DNA from 4 places in the Streptomyces sp. LX-29 genome. Region 1 is predicted to be linked to each of the others. Evidence: riboswitches for the same ligand, from Rfam matches in the RefSeq annotation. Region 1 holds a riboswitch; each other region holds the start of a gene.

Region 1 (3,201 bases):
CGCACTCCGGCCCCCGGTGTCGCGGCAGCGACGCCGAGGACGCGCCGCCGCCCGCCGACGGCGGGCGGCGCGATCGGGTCAGGGCGCGAGGCGGTCCAACTCCTCGCCGATCGCCTCGCGCACGGCGTGGTGCCGGGGGCCGAGCGCATGCCGTTCGTCGGTCCAGTTCTCGCGCGGATAGAGCCACACCGGCAGGCCGACGCGTTCGGCCGGCTCCCAGGAGAACCGCGGCCACACGTGCGCGTGCAGGAACGGGTCGGCGTTGCCCAGGATCTCCAGGTTGACCCGCCGGAAGTCGGGGTCCAGCCGCGTGCAGGCACGCTCGACGGCCTCGCCCAGCCGGTCCATGTCGGCGAGGAAGGCCAGCCGCTTCCGTCGGGGAAGCTCCGACAGTCGGTGGACGGTGGGGTCGTCGACCAGCAGCACCGAGTATCCGGGGAGGAACTGGACGTCCCCGATCACCGCGAATCCCGCTTCCAACCTCCGCAGCACCGAGGGGTTCTCACCCCGGAGCGCGCTGCCGATCCGGTCCTTCCGCCAGTCTTTCGTCATGGTGGGGGACTGTACACACCGACGTTCCACGGTTTGCCTTCGCAGGCACCGGCCCCACCGAGGAGGAGCGGCTCGACTGGACCGCGCGCCGGTCGTCGCGTGTCCCAACTCACCATCCGAATGGTGAACTCGGCTCTCCACGGCCCGCGTCGCCCTCTACGCTGAGCCCTGCAGCTGGTTCGCCCCGTCCGCCAGGCGGGACGCGTCGTAAGAGGGAACCCGGTGGAAGTCCGGGACTGCCCCGCAGCGGTGAGCGGGAACGACCGCCGTCATACGCACTGGGCCCGGCCGGGCCTGGGAAGCGACGGCCAGTAGGAGCCTCGTACGACACGAGGCGTGCCCGCGAGTCCGAAGACCTGCCACTGCCCGCGTGCGAACGGTCGTGCGCGGACATCCCGGTGACCTCGAGGGCGGGTCGGCGTACACACCAGGCGGACGATCGCGCCACGCCGCGCGGGGTCGAGCCGTCCGGTTCCGTCACCCCTTCGCGTCCTCGTCCCGTCGCCGGGATCTCAGGGAAGCATCTCGCGAAGGAGATTTCCGTGACAGCGAAGCCCGCAGCCGTGGCAGCACGGGCCACCGTGTACGGCTACCCCCGGCAGGGCCGGAACCGGGAGCTGAAGAAGGCCGTCGAGGGCTACTGGAAGGGTCGCGTCACCGCCGACGCCCTCCGGGCCACCGCCGCCGAACTGCGCCGCTCCCACTGGCGGGAGCTGGCCGGGGCCGGCATCCACGAGGTTCCGACCGGCGACTTCTCGTACTACGACCACGTCCTGGACACCAGCGTCATGGTCGGCGCCATCCCCGACCGTCACCGCGCCGCCGTGGCGGCGGACGACCTGGACGGCTACTTCGCCATGGCCCGCGGCACCCAGGATGTGGCGCCGCTGGAGATGACCAAGTGGTTCGACACCAACTACCACTATCTGGTGCCGGAGTTGGGCACCGACACGGTGTTCGCGGCAGGCGCCTCCCGGCAGGTCGCCGAGTTCCGGGAGGCGCTCGCCCTGGGCCTCACCGCCCGGCCCGTGCTCGTCGGCCCGGTGACCTATCTGCTGCTCGCCAAGCCGGCGCCGGGCGTGGCCGCGGACTTCGAGCCGCTGACGCTCCTCGACCGACTGCTCCCGGTCTACGCCGAGGTCCTCGCCGAACTGCGGGCCGCGGGAGCCGAGTGGGCGCAGCTCGACGAGCCCGCCCTGGTCCAGGACCGCACGCCGGCCGAGCTGAACGCCGCCGCACGCGCCTACCGCGACCTCGGGGCGCTCCCCGACCGGCCGAAGCTGCTGGTCGCCTCGTACTTCGACCGGCTCGGAGAGGCGCTGCCGGTGCTGGCCAAGACCCCCGTGGAGGGGCTCGCCCTCGACTTCACGGAGGCCGCGGCCGGCAACCTGGACGCGCTCGCCGCCGTGGGCGGGCTGCCCGGGAAGCGGCTGGTCGCCGGCGTCGTCAACGGCCGCAACATCTGGGTCAACGACCTGGAGAAGTCGCTCGCCACCCTCGGCACCCTGCTCGGCCTGGCCGACCGGGTCGACGTGGCCGCCTCCTGCTCGCTGCTCCACGTGCCCCTGGACGCGGCCGTGGAACGGGACATCGATCCGCAGATCCTGCGCTGGCTCGCCTTCGCCCGGCAGAAGAGCGCCGAGGTCGTCACCCTGGCCAAGGGCCTGGCCCACGGCGTGGGCGCCGTCTCCGCCGAACTGGCCGCCAACCGGGCGGACCTGGCGTCGCGCGCCGGCTCGCCCATCACCCGGGACCCCGTCGTCCGGGCCCGCACCGGCGCCGTCGAGGAGGCCGACGCCCGCCGGTCCCAGCCGTACGCCGAGCGGGCGGCCGCGCAACGCGCCCACCTCCGGCTGCCGCTGCTGCCGACCACCACCATCGGCTCCTTCCCGCAGACGGACGAGGTGCGCACCGCGCGGGCGGCCCTGCGGGCGGCCCGGATCGACACGGCCGCGTACGAGGAGCGCATCGAGGCCGAGATCCGGGAGGTGATCTCCTTCCAGGAGAAGGCGGGCCTGGACGTCCTGGTGCACGGCGAGGCCGAACGCAACGACATGGTGCAGTACTTCGCCGAGCAGCTCACCGGCTACCTCGCCACTCAGCACGGCTGGGTCCAGTCCTACGGCACCCGGTACGTCCGCCCGCCGATCCTCGCCGGTGACATCTCGCGGCCCGAACCGATGACGGTGCGCTGGACGACATACGCCCAGTCGCTGACCGACCGGCCGGTCAAGGGCATGCTCACCGGCCCCGTGACCATGCTCGCCTGGTCCTTCGTCCGCGACGACCAGCCGCGCGCCGAGACCGCGCGGCAGGTCGCCCTCGCCCTGCGCGACGAGGTCGACGCCCTTGAGGCCGCCGGGACGTCGGTGATCCAGGTGGACGAGCCGGCGCTGCGCGAGACCCTGCCGCTGCGCGCCGCCGACCGCCCGGCGTACCTGGCGTGGGCGACGGAGGCGTTCCGGCTGACGACCGGCGGGGTGCGCCCGGACACCCAGATCCACACCCATATGTGCTACGCCGAGTTCGGCGACATCGTCCAGGCCATCGACGACCTCGACGCCGACGTCATCAGCCTGGAGGCCGCCCGTTCCCATATGCAGGTCGCCCGCGAGCTGGCCGCCCACGGCTACCCGCGCGAGGCCGGAC
Region 2 (3,201 bases), 220 kb from region 1:
CGGCTTCGGGCCGCTCGCCGGCCGCGGGCTCGGCGCTGCCGGGCGCGGTGGCCTCGGCCTCGGCCTTGCCGGCGCCCGCGGCCGCTCCGTGCGAGGCCCCGGCGGTGGCGGTGACCGCCTCCGCGCGGGCTTCGGTGAGGGAGTCCCCGGCGGCGGCCTCGGCCGCGCGGGCCTCGCCCTGCCGGCGTCCCTTGCGCAGTCCGAAGTAGAACGCCACGACGCCGGCGCCGATCGCGGCCTGGAGCGCGAACAGCGCTGACTCGATCTCGGCGGACGGCGGCTCGTACAGCGGGGTGAACCACGGCTCGTAGTCCGGCTTGTTCTCGGTGATCGCGGTCTCCGCCTGGGCGTCGGCCCCGGTGAACGGCTCCTCCTTGTGGTCGCCCATGCCGAGGGCGATCGGGAGGACGGCCAGGGCGGCGACGACGAGCAGCAGCAGCGAATTGATCTTGGCGTTACGGCTCATCAGGCCATGGCCTCCTTCGTCTCGCCCTTGTCGCCCTTGTCACCCTTGCCGGCCGCTCCGTCCCGGCCCGCGGCACCGCTCTGGAGCAGCACGCCGAGCCGGGTGAGCTCGCCCTTGCTGGACTGCACCAGAAGCCGCATCACGAGCACGGTGAGCAGCCCCTCGCTGACCGCGAGCGGGATCTGGGTGACCGCGAAGATGCCGCCGAACTTGGCCAGCGCGCCGGCGAATCCACTGCTCGGGTCGGGGAAGGCGAGGGCCAGCTGGACGGTGGTGACGCAGTACGTGATCAGGTCGGCCATGAAGGCCCCGAAGAACACGCAGACCATCAGCGGCAGTTCGAAACGCCGGAGCAGCCAGTACACGCCGTATCCGGCCCAGGGGCCGACGACGGCCATGGAGAAGACGTTGGCGCCGAGCGTGGTCAGCCCGCCGTGGGCCAGCAGCAACGCCTGGAAGAGCAGGGTGATGGTGCCGAGCACCGCCATCACCGGTGGTCGGAACAGGATCGCGCCGAGCCCGGTACCGGTGGGGTGGGAGCAGCTCCCCGTCACCGATGGGATCTTGAGCGCGGAGAGGACGAAGGTGAAGGCGCCGGACGCGCCGAGCAGCAGGGTGGATTCGGGGTGGGCCTTGACCTCGCGGGTCAGGGAGCGCACGCCGTGGATGACGAACGGGGCGGACGCGGCGGCCCAGGCGGCCGCGTGCCCTGGTGGCAGATAACCCTCGGCTATGTGCATGTGTCGGGAGACCTCTCCAGCACCTCGTGGATGGACAACGCGCCCTGGCCGGTCTCCTGGCTGACGGGTGAGGCGTCCGGACTCCGCCTTCCCAGGCGCCGAGGTCTCCCTCGGCGTCCCAGTGGCTTCCCCCGGGGGGATGGAGCCGGACTTTCCCGATCACAGTGGCGAGGGCCGCACCGGTTCTTCACCGGTTTCCCGTGCACCAAGGCCCTGTGACCTTAGTGCTCCCCGGAGTCGCCGACAAGGCGCTCAGCAGTGCGAACGCGCTGGACAGCGCCGTCGCCGGTCCAGCGCGCGCGTTCGCCGGTGCGGTGCATCCGACCGCCGGGCGGGCCGTAGGGATCGGCCACGAAGCGCAGGGCGGTGAGCGCGGCGCGGCGCGCGTAACCCGAGGCGAGCCGGTCTCCCGCGACGTACACATCCCCCACCACGCCCGGCGGGCACGGCTGGAGGGCGGCGTCGAGGATGTACAGCCGGGTGTTCCAGGGCGGCCCCCAGGGGCCGTCCAGCGGGGCGCGTCCGTCGGCCTCCGGAAGCGCCGCGGCGGGGGCGCCGAGGACGAGGCAGGCGCCCGCCCGCAGGGCCTTCAGCGTGAGAAGGATCTCTTCGAGGTGCCCGGAGGTTTGCGGTCCGGCGGGGCCGCCCGCGCCCCAGGTGCGGGCGACGAGACCGCGCCGGTCGTCCAGCGCCGGCCCGCCGGTGGCGACGCGTCCTTGGTCGGAGGCAGCTGCGCCCCAACGGGCTTTCCCATCAACGGAGTTCGGCTCGTCCGCGGGGCGGTGGGGGCGTGCCGTCGGTGCCGCCAGGGCCACCCGTTCTCCCGCGCGGAGTGGCCGTTCCCGCTGCCACTGCCGTATGCGCTGGTCGAGCGCGCCATGCGGAATGATCAAATCCGCTCCGCCGCCCGGAGCCCCGGGCGGCTCGCGCAGCAGCAGCGCCGGATGGTGCGGGGTGAGCGGGCGCGGCGGCACGATCGCCGGGTAGGCGGAGAGCTCGACGGACCGGGGGTCGGTCGACGGCAGCCCGAGCGCGCGCACCTCCTCCCACCGGCCGTCGTCCGCCAGCACATGCGCACAGCCCCGCGCGGGAAACGGTGTGAACGCGGCGCCCGCTTTGAGGACGGCGAGTAGCGAAACCACCCACACGGGTGAGAGCGGCAGCGCGACGGCGACGGTGGTGCCGGCGCGCACCCCCTGGCCCCGCAGATGCCGGGCGAGTCGGTTGGCGCGGGCGTGGAGTTCGCCGTAGGTGAGCGTCGTGGCGCCGTCGACCAGCGCGACGGCCTCCGGCGTACGGACGGCCAGGCTCTCCGTGGGGCCGATGGCGGTCGTCGGCGGCACCAGGTGCGCCGTGTCGTTGAACTCCAGCAGGACCCACGGTCGCTCACGGGGCGTCAGCATCGGAAGCGCCGCCAGCGGCGCGTGCGGATCGCAGGCGGCCACCGCCTCCAGCAGCGCGGCGAACCGCGCCAGCCGGGCCTCCAGCGCCTCCTCCCCGTGCAGCTCCGCGTCGCCGTCCAGCTCGATCCGCAGCGGCTCGCCGTCGACGTGGTCGTAGACCCCCAGGGCCAGGTCCTCGACCGGGCCGCGGGACAGGTTGCGCACCCGCGCGGAGGCGGCCGCGAAGGACGGGCCGGCTCCGGACGGCAGCACCCGGACCACCGTGCCGACCAGCGGGGCACCGTCCGGCCACCGCACCGCGCGCCGGATGTCCTCGGGGTGGCACAGCTGGTGGCGGCGCGCCTCCGAGCCGCGCCGGACGACCTCCCGGGCCAGCTGCGCCAGCGTGGTGGCCGGGGTCACGGACAGCCGCAGCGGCAGCACGCGCGCGGTGCGGCCGGGGGAGTGGCGGGTGTGTCCCGTGCGAGCCGGGAGCGACAGCCCCAGGACGACCTCCTCGACGCCGTCCGTCCGCGCGGCGTAGAGGGCCTCCGTGGCGATCACCAGGTCGGGCCAGCCGACGCCCAGCGACCGCGCGGTCTGCCGCAGCCGA
Region 3 (3,201 bases), 2.0 Mb from region 1:
ATGCACTCGTACACGCCCGCGATGGAGGCGATGGTGGCGGTCGGGGCGATCGCCAGCAGCAGCGAGTTGCGCATACCGGTCTGTGCCATCCGGGTGCGCAGCGCCTCCCAGCGCTCCGGCCAGGTCCGCCGCGCGGCGGCGTAGTGGTCCGGGTGCAGCACGCCGCGGGCGGTGCGGGTCTCCTCCCAGGCCGGGTGCGGGCCGTGCCGCTCGGCGAGGTCGCAGGAGGCCTCGTAGGCGGCCAGCATGATGCGCTCGGAGATCCTGGTGGAGAGCTCCTTGGCCTCGGCCGAGTCGAACGGCAGCCGCAGCTTGAAGAACACGTCCTGAAGGCCCATCAGGCCCAGACCCACCGGCCGCCAGCGGCTGTTGGACGCCCCGGCCTGCTCGGTCGGGTAGAAGTTGATGTCCACGACGCGGTCGAGGAAGGTGACGGCGGTGCGGACGGTGGCGTCCAGTCGCTCCCAGTCCATCTGCCCGTCGGCGCCGAGGTGCGCGGAGAGGTTGACCGAGCCGAGGTTGCAGACGGCGGTCTCGCCGTCGTTGGTGACCTCCAGGATCTCCGTGCAGAGGTTGGAGGAGTGGATGACCTTGCCGGGCTCGGCGGTCTGGTTGGCGGTGCGGTTGGCGGCGTCCTTGAACGTCATCCAGCCGTTGCCGGTCTGCGCCAGGGTGCGCATCATCCGGGCGTACAGCACGCGCGCGGCGATGGTCTTGACGGCCTTGCCCTCGGCCTCGGCCTTGCGGTAGGCGGCGTCGAACTCCTCGCCCCACAGGTCCACCAGCTCCGGCACGTCGGCCGGGGAGAACAGCGACCACTCGGCGTCGGTCTCGACGCGGCGCATGAACTCGTCCGGGATCCAGTGCGCGATGTTGAGGTTGTGGGTGCGGCGGGCCTCCTCACCGGTGTTGTCCCGCAGCTCCAGGAACTCCTCGATGTCCGCGTGCCAGGACTCCAGGTAGACGCAGGCCGCGCCCTTGCGCCGGCCGCCCTGGTTGACGGCGGCGACGGAGGCGTCGAGGGTGCGCAGGAACGGCACGATGCCGTTGGAGTGGCCGTTGGTGCCGCGGATCAGCGAACCGCGGGCCCGGATCCGGGAGTAGGACAGGCCGATGCCGCCGGCGTGCTTCGACAGCCGCGCCACCTGGTGGTAGCGGTCGTAGATCGAGTCCAGCTCGTCCAGCGGGGAGTCCAGCAGATAGCAGGAGGACATCTGCGGGTGGCGGGTGCCGGAGTTGAAGAGCGTGGGGGAGCTGGGCAGGTAGGAGAGCGAGCTGGTGAGGCCGTACAGCTCGCAGACGTCCTCCAGCGCCCGCTCGGAGAGGTCCTCGGCCAGACCGCAGGCCACACGCAGCAGGAAGTGCTGCGGGGTCTCGACCACCTGACGGGTGATCGGGTGGCGCAAAAGGTAGCGGCTGTGCAGGGTGCGCAGGCCGAAGTAGCCGAAGCGGTCGTCGGCGCCGTCGGCGACGGTCTTCTCCACCAGCGCGTCCAGCCGCGCGGCGTGGGCGCGGACGAACGCGACGGTGGTGTCGGCGATCAGGCCCTCGCGGTGCCCGACCTCGACGGAGGCGGAGAAGGAGACCGCACCCTGCCCGGCCGCCTCCTCCGCGATGGCGATGGTCAGCAGGCGCGCGGCGAGCCTGGAGTACTCGGGCTCCTCGGCGATCAGGCCGGCGGCCGCCTCGATGGCGAGGGTGCGCAGCTCCGCTTCGTCGGAACCGGCGTGGCGGCCGCGCAGGGCGGCGGCCGCGACCTTGCCGGGGTCGGTGGCGGGCAGGTCCGCGGTGAGGTCCGTCAGAGTGCGCAGCAGGGCGGTGCCCGGTGCGTCGGCTACGGCCTTCGGGTCCGCTGCCTCTGAGACCGGATCGGCGGGCGCGATGGTCACGGGATGCTCTCCCTCGCTCGGCTGGGGGCCTGCGGAGGGGTGGTGCGCGATGGCCGCGTGCGGGCATGCCGAACCGAACGGAAGGCACACCGCGCAGCGTCCACCTGCCCAACCCACGAGGCCCGGACGTCTTCGAGGCTGTCGGCAGGTCGTCGGACTCACATGTACGCAAAAAGGCACACGTACACCGTTGCGGGACAGTTCCGGATTCGCACCGGATTCCCCTGCGACGACAGCGAGGATGAGCATACATCTTGTGTTGACCTTCGCATGCGCCCCCACATGTTGTGTCCCGTGGTTACGCGTTTCGCACTGTCGTGCTACTCCCGGTGGGTGTGGCAGCGCGCTGGCGTACGCGCCGGGGGCGGGTCCGGCGCGCGGCGCACAAGGCCCGGGGCGCGCTGTTCCGCCGGTGGCACGGGGCATCCGCGGGGTCGGCACACGGCATGCAGAGGGGGCGCGGCGAGCCTGCCGCGCCCCTGCCCCTCCACGCTACCGCGCCGCCGTGCCCTCATCCCTCCGGCGAGAGCTCCAGAGCGAAGGTGATCAGTGTGAGACCGGGCACTACGGACCAGTCCCGCTCGGGTGTGCGAACGAAGCCGAGTCGCTCGTAGAGCCGGTGGGCGGCCGTCATGTCGGTCTGACTGGACATCACGACACGCTCCCGCCGCAGCTCGCGGGCGCGCCGCAGACAGGCGCGCACCAGCGCCTCCGCGGCGCCCCGGCGGCGCGCGGCGGACCGCACGGCCAGCATGCGGAACTCCGCCTCGCCGGGGCGCGCCAGGTTCGCGTACGCCCCTCCCTCACCCACGAAGGCGACCGCGCCGAGGAGCGGGCCGCCGGCCGCGTCGGCGGCCACCAGCACGTCGCAGTGGCGGGCCCGGTGCCGGGCGTCGCGCAGCTCGGCCAGATAGGGGCTGTCGGCCCCGCGATGCAGCAGTCCGTCTCCGAGGTAGACCTCCACGGTGAGCTCCCCGACCTCGTCCAGCTCCTCGTCCCGCGCGTTCCTGACGATGATGTCCATAGACCGCAGTGTGGCGTGGTGGAGAGGGTGCGCGCCCCGGTGACCCCTGATGCGGCGGGCGTATGGAGTCGCCGGCCGGCGCCCCGGGCATCGATCGCGCCCCGGGACCGGGACCGGTTGTCGGGCCTCGGTGTGCTCGGTGTGCTCGGCCGCGGTGGCGAGGGGTCGGGGGCGGGGTGGCCGGTCGCGACCCTTCACGAGCTCGGGGGAATGATGCGCGGACGCGGACGGTTGGGCTTGACGGCGGGACGACGGCGACGGGGGTGATCATGGTGGCGGTGCCGACCG
Region 4 (3,201 bases), 240 kb from region 1:
TCGTCGGCGTCGGCGTCGTCGGTCTGGTCCTGATCACCGGAGGCGGGTCGCCGGTCGGGCCGCTCGTCTCCGGTCCGCGGCGCGTCCTCGGCGCCTCCGTCGCCGCCCCGGCCCGCGCCGTTGCCCGGGTCCGTGCCCGGAGCCGGGCCCGGGTCCACACCGTCGCCCTGACCGGAGCCGGAACCCCCGCCGCCGGGCTGGGGCTTGGAGGGCGGTGCGGGCGGGGTGGACGGGGCGGGCCGCCGGGGCGCGACGCGGGGCTCGGCCGCCTCGTCCGCCTCCCGGTCGAGCGAGAACGACCATCCTTCGAAGCTGCCGGTGGGCGGGGTGCGGTAGGTGGCGCCGTACTGGCTGTAGCTCCACCGGCCGCCGTTGGGCGCGTGCCAGTACGACCAGTAGGCCCGGGTCGGCGGGGTGTCGATGCACGGCTCGCTCTCCGGCCCCGGCTTGTTCTCCAGCCGGCAGATGAATGCCTCGCCCCACCGGTTGGTGCCGGTGACGTGGATGCCCGCGGCCTTCAGGGCTGCCAGCCCGGTGGCCTGGCGGCCCACCGCGCAGCGCACGATGGTGGTGCCGCCCAGCTCGCGGAAGTCGACGACGACGGTGACGCCGTTCGCGTCGGGGCAGAAACCGGGCCGTCCGCGGCTGGTGTCCACGGCGGCGGCGCTTCCGGCCGCCGCGAGCCCCCACCCGGCCACGGCGAACAGCAGCGCGAGCACGGCGAGGTACGCGCGTAACGCACGGGCCATCTGAGGGAGCCCTTCGGTCCGGGGCCCGAGTCGAGGCGTCCCCGCGCGCCCTCGCCGCGACGACGCGGAACCGAGGGGCTCAAGGCTCCACGCTGCAGACCGTGACAGTGGGAAGCGGTGCACGTATCGCGCCGGGCGGTCCGACTCGCGGCGAAGAGGCTCTCCGCCGCTCACGGTTGCAGGTCAGTGCCGGATTCCCACCGGCTTTCCCCAGTCGCGTACGCATGAAGTTGTATCGCCCGTATGGTCGGGCTGCGAACGAGTGTACGCCCGCCGCGTCCGGGCCGGAATCCCCTTTCCGGCCCGGATGGTGACGGTTCGTCAGTCGATTTGGCCAGTGTCGGTCGAGTCGGTGTCGGTCGAGTCGGTGTCGGTCGAGTCGGTGTCGGTCGAGTCGGTGTCGAGCGCCGGCACGGGGCGCGGCCGACCGTCCGCGTCGATCGCGACGAACGCCAACTCGGCGGTGGCCACCTCGGCTACCGGCCCGGAGGTGTTCCAGCGCTCGGCGGTGACCCGTACGACCACCACCATCGAGGTGCGTCCGGCGCGGAGCAGTTCGGCGTGGATGGTGAGCAGGTCGCCGGCCCGGACCGGAGCGAGGAAGCTCATCCGGTTCACCGACACCGTGACCGCGGGGCCGTCGGCGTGGCGGCCGGCCGCGGCGGCGGCCGCGTCGTCGATGAGCTTCATCACGACCCCGCCGTGGATGGTGCCGTAGAGGTTGGTGTCGTGCTCGCTCATGATGTGGGCGAGCGTGACCCGGGAGTCGGCAGGCGCCTTGTGGGCCCGGCCGACCGTGGTGGTGCGGCCCATTGAGGGAGCCTCAGCTTTCGATGGGAGACCCGCGGCCCTGAGCCGCGAGCCACCGACAGGTGGTGTGGCCCGCGAGCTACCGGCGGGTCGTGGGCCCGGGAATCCGCGTCCGGGAGTGGTCGGCCCTCGGGAGGGCGCCGTCCCCGTCGAGGTCGTCGACGGGGTCGTCCCCGTCGACGACGTCAACGGCGACCGGGATCCCGCCGAACCCGACGGCCCGCCCCGCCACTTGGCCGCAGTCCTGCCGGGGGTGGTCGTACACGGTGGCCTGGGGCACGGAACTCTCCTTCGCGAGTCACGGTCACCCGGGACCGGACGAGGGCGCGAAGGGACGGCGGGACACGGCACCCGCTCCGGGTGCGCCCGCCGCACCGCCGACCCGTCCCTCGATGGTCGCCGAGATCCGCCACGCGCCCATCCGGCGCGCGGGCAGTGGCAGGTCTTCGGACTCGCGGGCACGCCTCGTGTCGTACGAGGCTCCTACTGGCCGTCGCTTCCCAGACCCGGCCGGGCCCAGTGCGTATGACGGCGGTCGTTCCCACTCACCGCTGCGGGGCAGTCCCGGACTTCCACCGGGTTCCCTCTTACGACGCGTCCCGCCTGGCGGACGGGGCGAACCAGCTGCACGGGCAACGTAATCACAGCGGGCGGCGGACGGAAAGGCGTTCCTGATGCGGAGATCACATACCGGCCGCCCCGCAGGTCGCATACGGTGCCGTCAACCGAGGTGGCAAGGGTGAGGAGACGGCAGTGGCAGACGAGACGACGGTGACCGACGGGGCGCTGATCGCGGCCCTGGGCGAGGCGGAGCCGCGGGTGGACCCGCGGGCGTACACGGCGCCGACGTCGGTGGTGATCGGCGACGTCACCCTGGCCGCGGGCAGCAGCGTCTGGTACCACGCGGTGCTCCGGGCCGACTGCGGCCCGATCGTGCTGGGCGCCGACAGCAATATTCAGGACAACTGCACCGTTCACGTCGATCCGGGCTTTCCGGTCACCGTCGGCGAGCGGGTGACCGTCGGGCACAACGTGGTGCTGCACGGGTGCACCGTCGAGGACGACGTGCTGGTCGGCATGGGCGCGACCGTCCTCAACGGGGCCAGGATCGGCGCCGGGTCCCTGATCGCCGCCCAGGCGCTGGTCCCCCAGGGCATGGTGGTGCCGCCGGGCTCCCTGGTGGCCGGAGTGCCCGCCCGGGTCAAGCGCGAGCTGACCGCGGAGGAGCGGGAGCACATCAAGATCAACGCCCAGATGTACCTCGGACTCGCCACGACCCACAGGGAGAAGCTGCGCCGGCGCCCGGCGTGACCGACCGCCCGGCCCGACCCACCCGACGGCCCGCTACCGACAGCCCTTGCCGACACTCCTGACCGACGCCTCCGGCCGGCGCCCGTGACCGGCCCCCAGGAGGCCCCGGACCGGCCACGGCGGGCGACCGGACCGCGCCACGCCAGGCCCGTCGCCGACACCCGGCGACGGAGCGGGGCGGCCGGCTCGCACGCGCCGACTCGGAGCGGGAAGCCCGGGTCGCACGCACGCGCTCGGAGCGGGGCGGCCGCGCAGCCCGCGCACCGGCGTCGGGCGCGGCTACCGTCCGGCCACGGCCGGTGCTTCGGCGGCTCTCCGCCGGGAGCCACGC

Evidence for each region. A riboswitch is a leader RNA that binds a small molecule or an ion and turns the genes downstream of it on or off. The one in region 1 is predicted to bind cobalamin.
Region 2: linked by a shared signal. The riboswitch ahead of LRS74_RS03680 (energy-coupling factor ABC transporter permease) and the one ahead of metE (5-methyltetrahydropteroyltriglutamate--homocysteine S-methyltransferase) in region 1 are both predicted to bind cobalamin.
Region 3: linked by a shared signal. The riboswitch ahead of LRS74_RS10860 (ribonucleoside-diphosphate reductase subunit alpha) and the one ahead of metE (5-methyltetrahydropteroyltriglutamate--homocysteine S-methyltransferase) in region 1 are both predicted to bind cobalamin.
Region 4: linked by a shared signal. The riboswitch ahead of LRS74_RS03735 (hypothetical protein) and the one ahead of metE (5-methyltetrahydropteroyltriglutamate--homocysteine S-methyltransferase) in region 1 are both predicted to bind cobalamin.

What each region holds. Positions count from the first base shown of each region.
Region 1 covers NZ_CP089746.1:603,265-606,465, forward strand. Annotated here, with positions in the region: gene LRS74_RS02720 (diadenosine tetraphosphate hydrolase) at 79-552, opposite strand; cobalamin riboswitch at 711-931, shown strand; gene metE (5-methyltetrahydropteroyltriglutamate--homocysteine S-methyltransferase) at 1,095-3,201, shown strand, end outside.
Region 2 covers NZ_CP089746.1:827,732-830,932, reverse strand. Annotated here, with positions in the region: gene LRS74_RS03685 (energy-coupling factor ABC transporter substrate-binding protein) at 1-466, opposite strand, end outside; gene LRS74_RS03680 (energy-coupling factor ABC transporter permease) at 466-1,206, opposite strand; cobalamin riboswitch at 1,235-1,431, opposite strand; gene LRS74_RS03675 (condensation domain-containing protein) at 1,428-3,201, opposite strand, start outside.
Region 3 covers NZ_CP089746.1:2,559,725-2,562,925, reverse strand. Annotated here, with positions in the region: gene LRS74_RS10860 (ribonucleoside-diphosphate reductase subunit alpha) at 1-1,889, opposite strand, end outside; cobalamin riboswitch at 2,015-2,155, opposite strand; gene LRS74_RS10855 (GNAT family N-acetyltransferase) at 2,401-2,913, opposite strand.
Region 4 covers NZ_CP089746.1:839,226-842,426, forward strand. Annotated here, with positions in the region: gene LRS74_RS03725 (hypothetical protein) at 1-749, opposite strand, end outside; cobalamin riboswitch at 866-1,007, opposite strand; gene LRS74_RS03730 (acyl-CoA thioesterase) at 1,071-1,562, opposite strand; gene LRS74_RS03735 (hypothetical protein) at 1,639-1,839, opposite strand; cobalamin riboswitch at 1,979-2,199, opposite strand; gene LRS74_RS03740 (gamma carbonic anhydrase family protein) at 2,331-2,870, shown strand.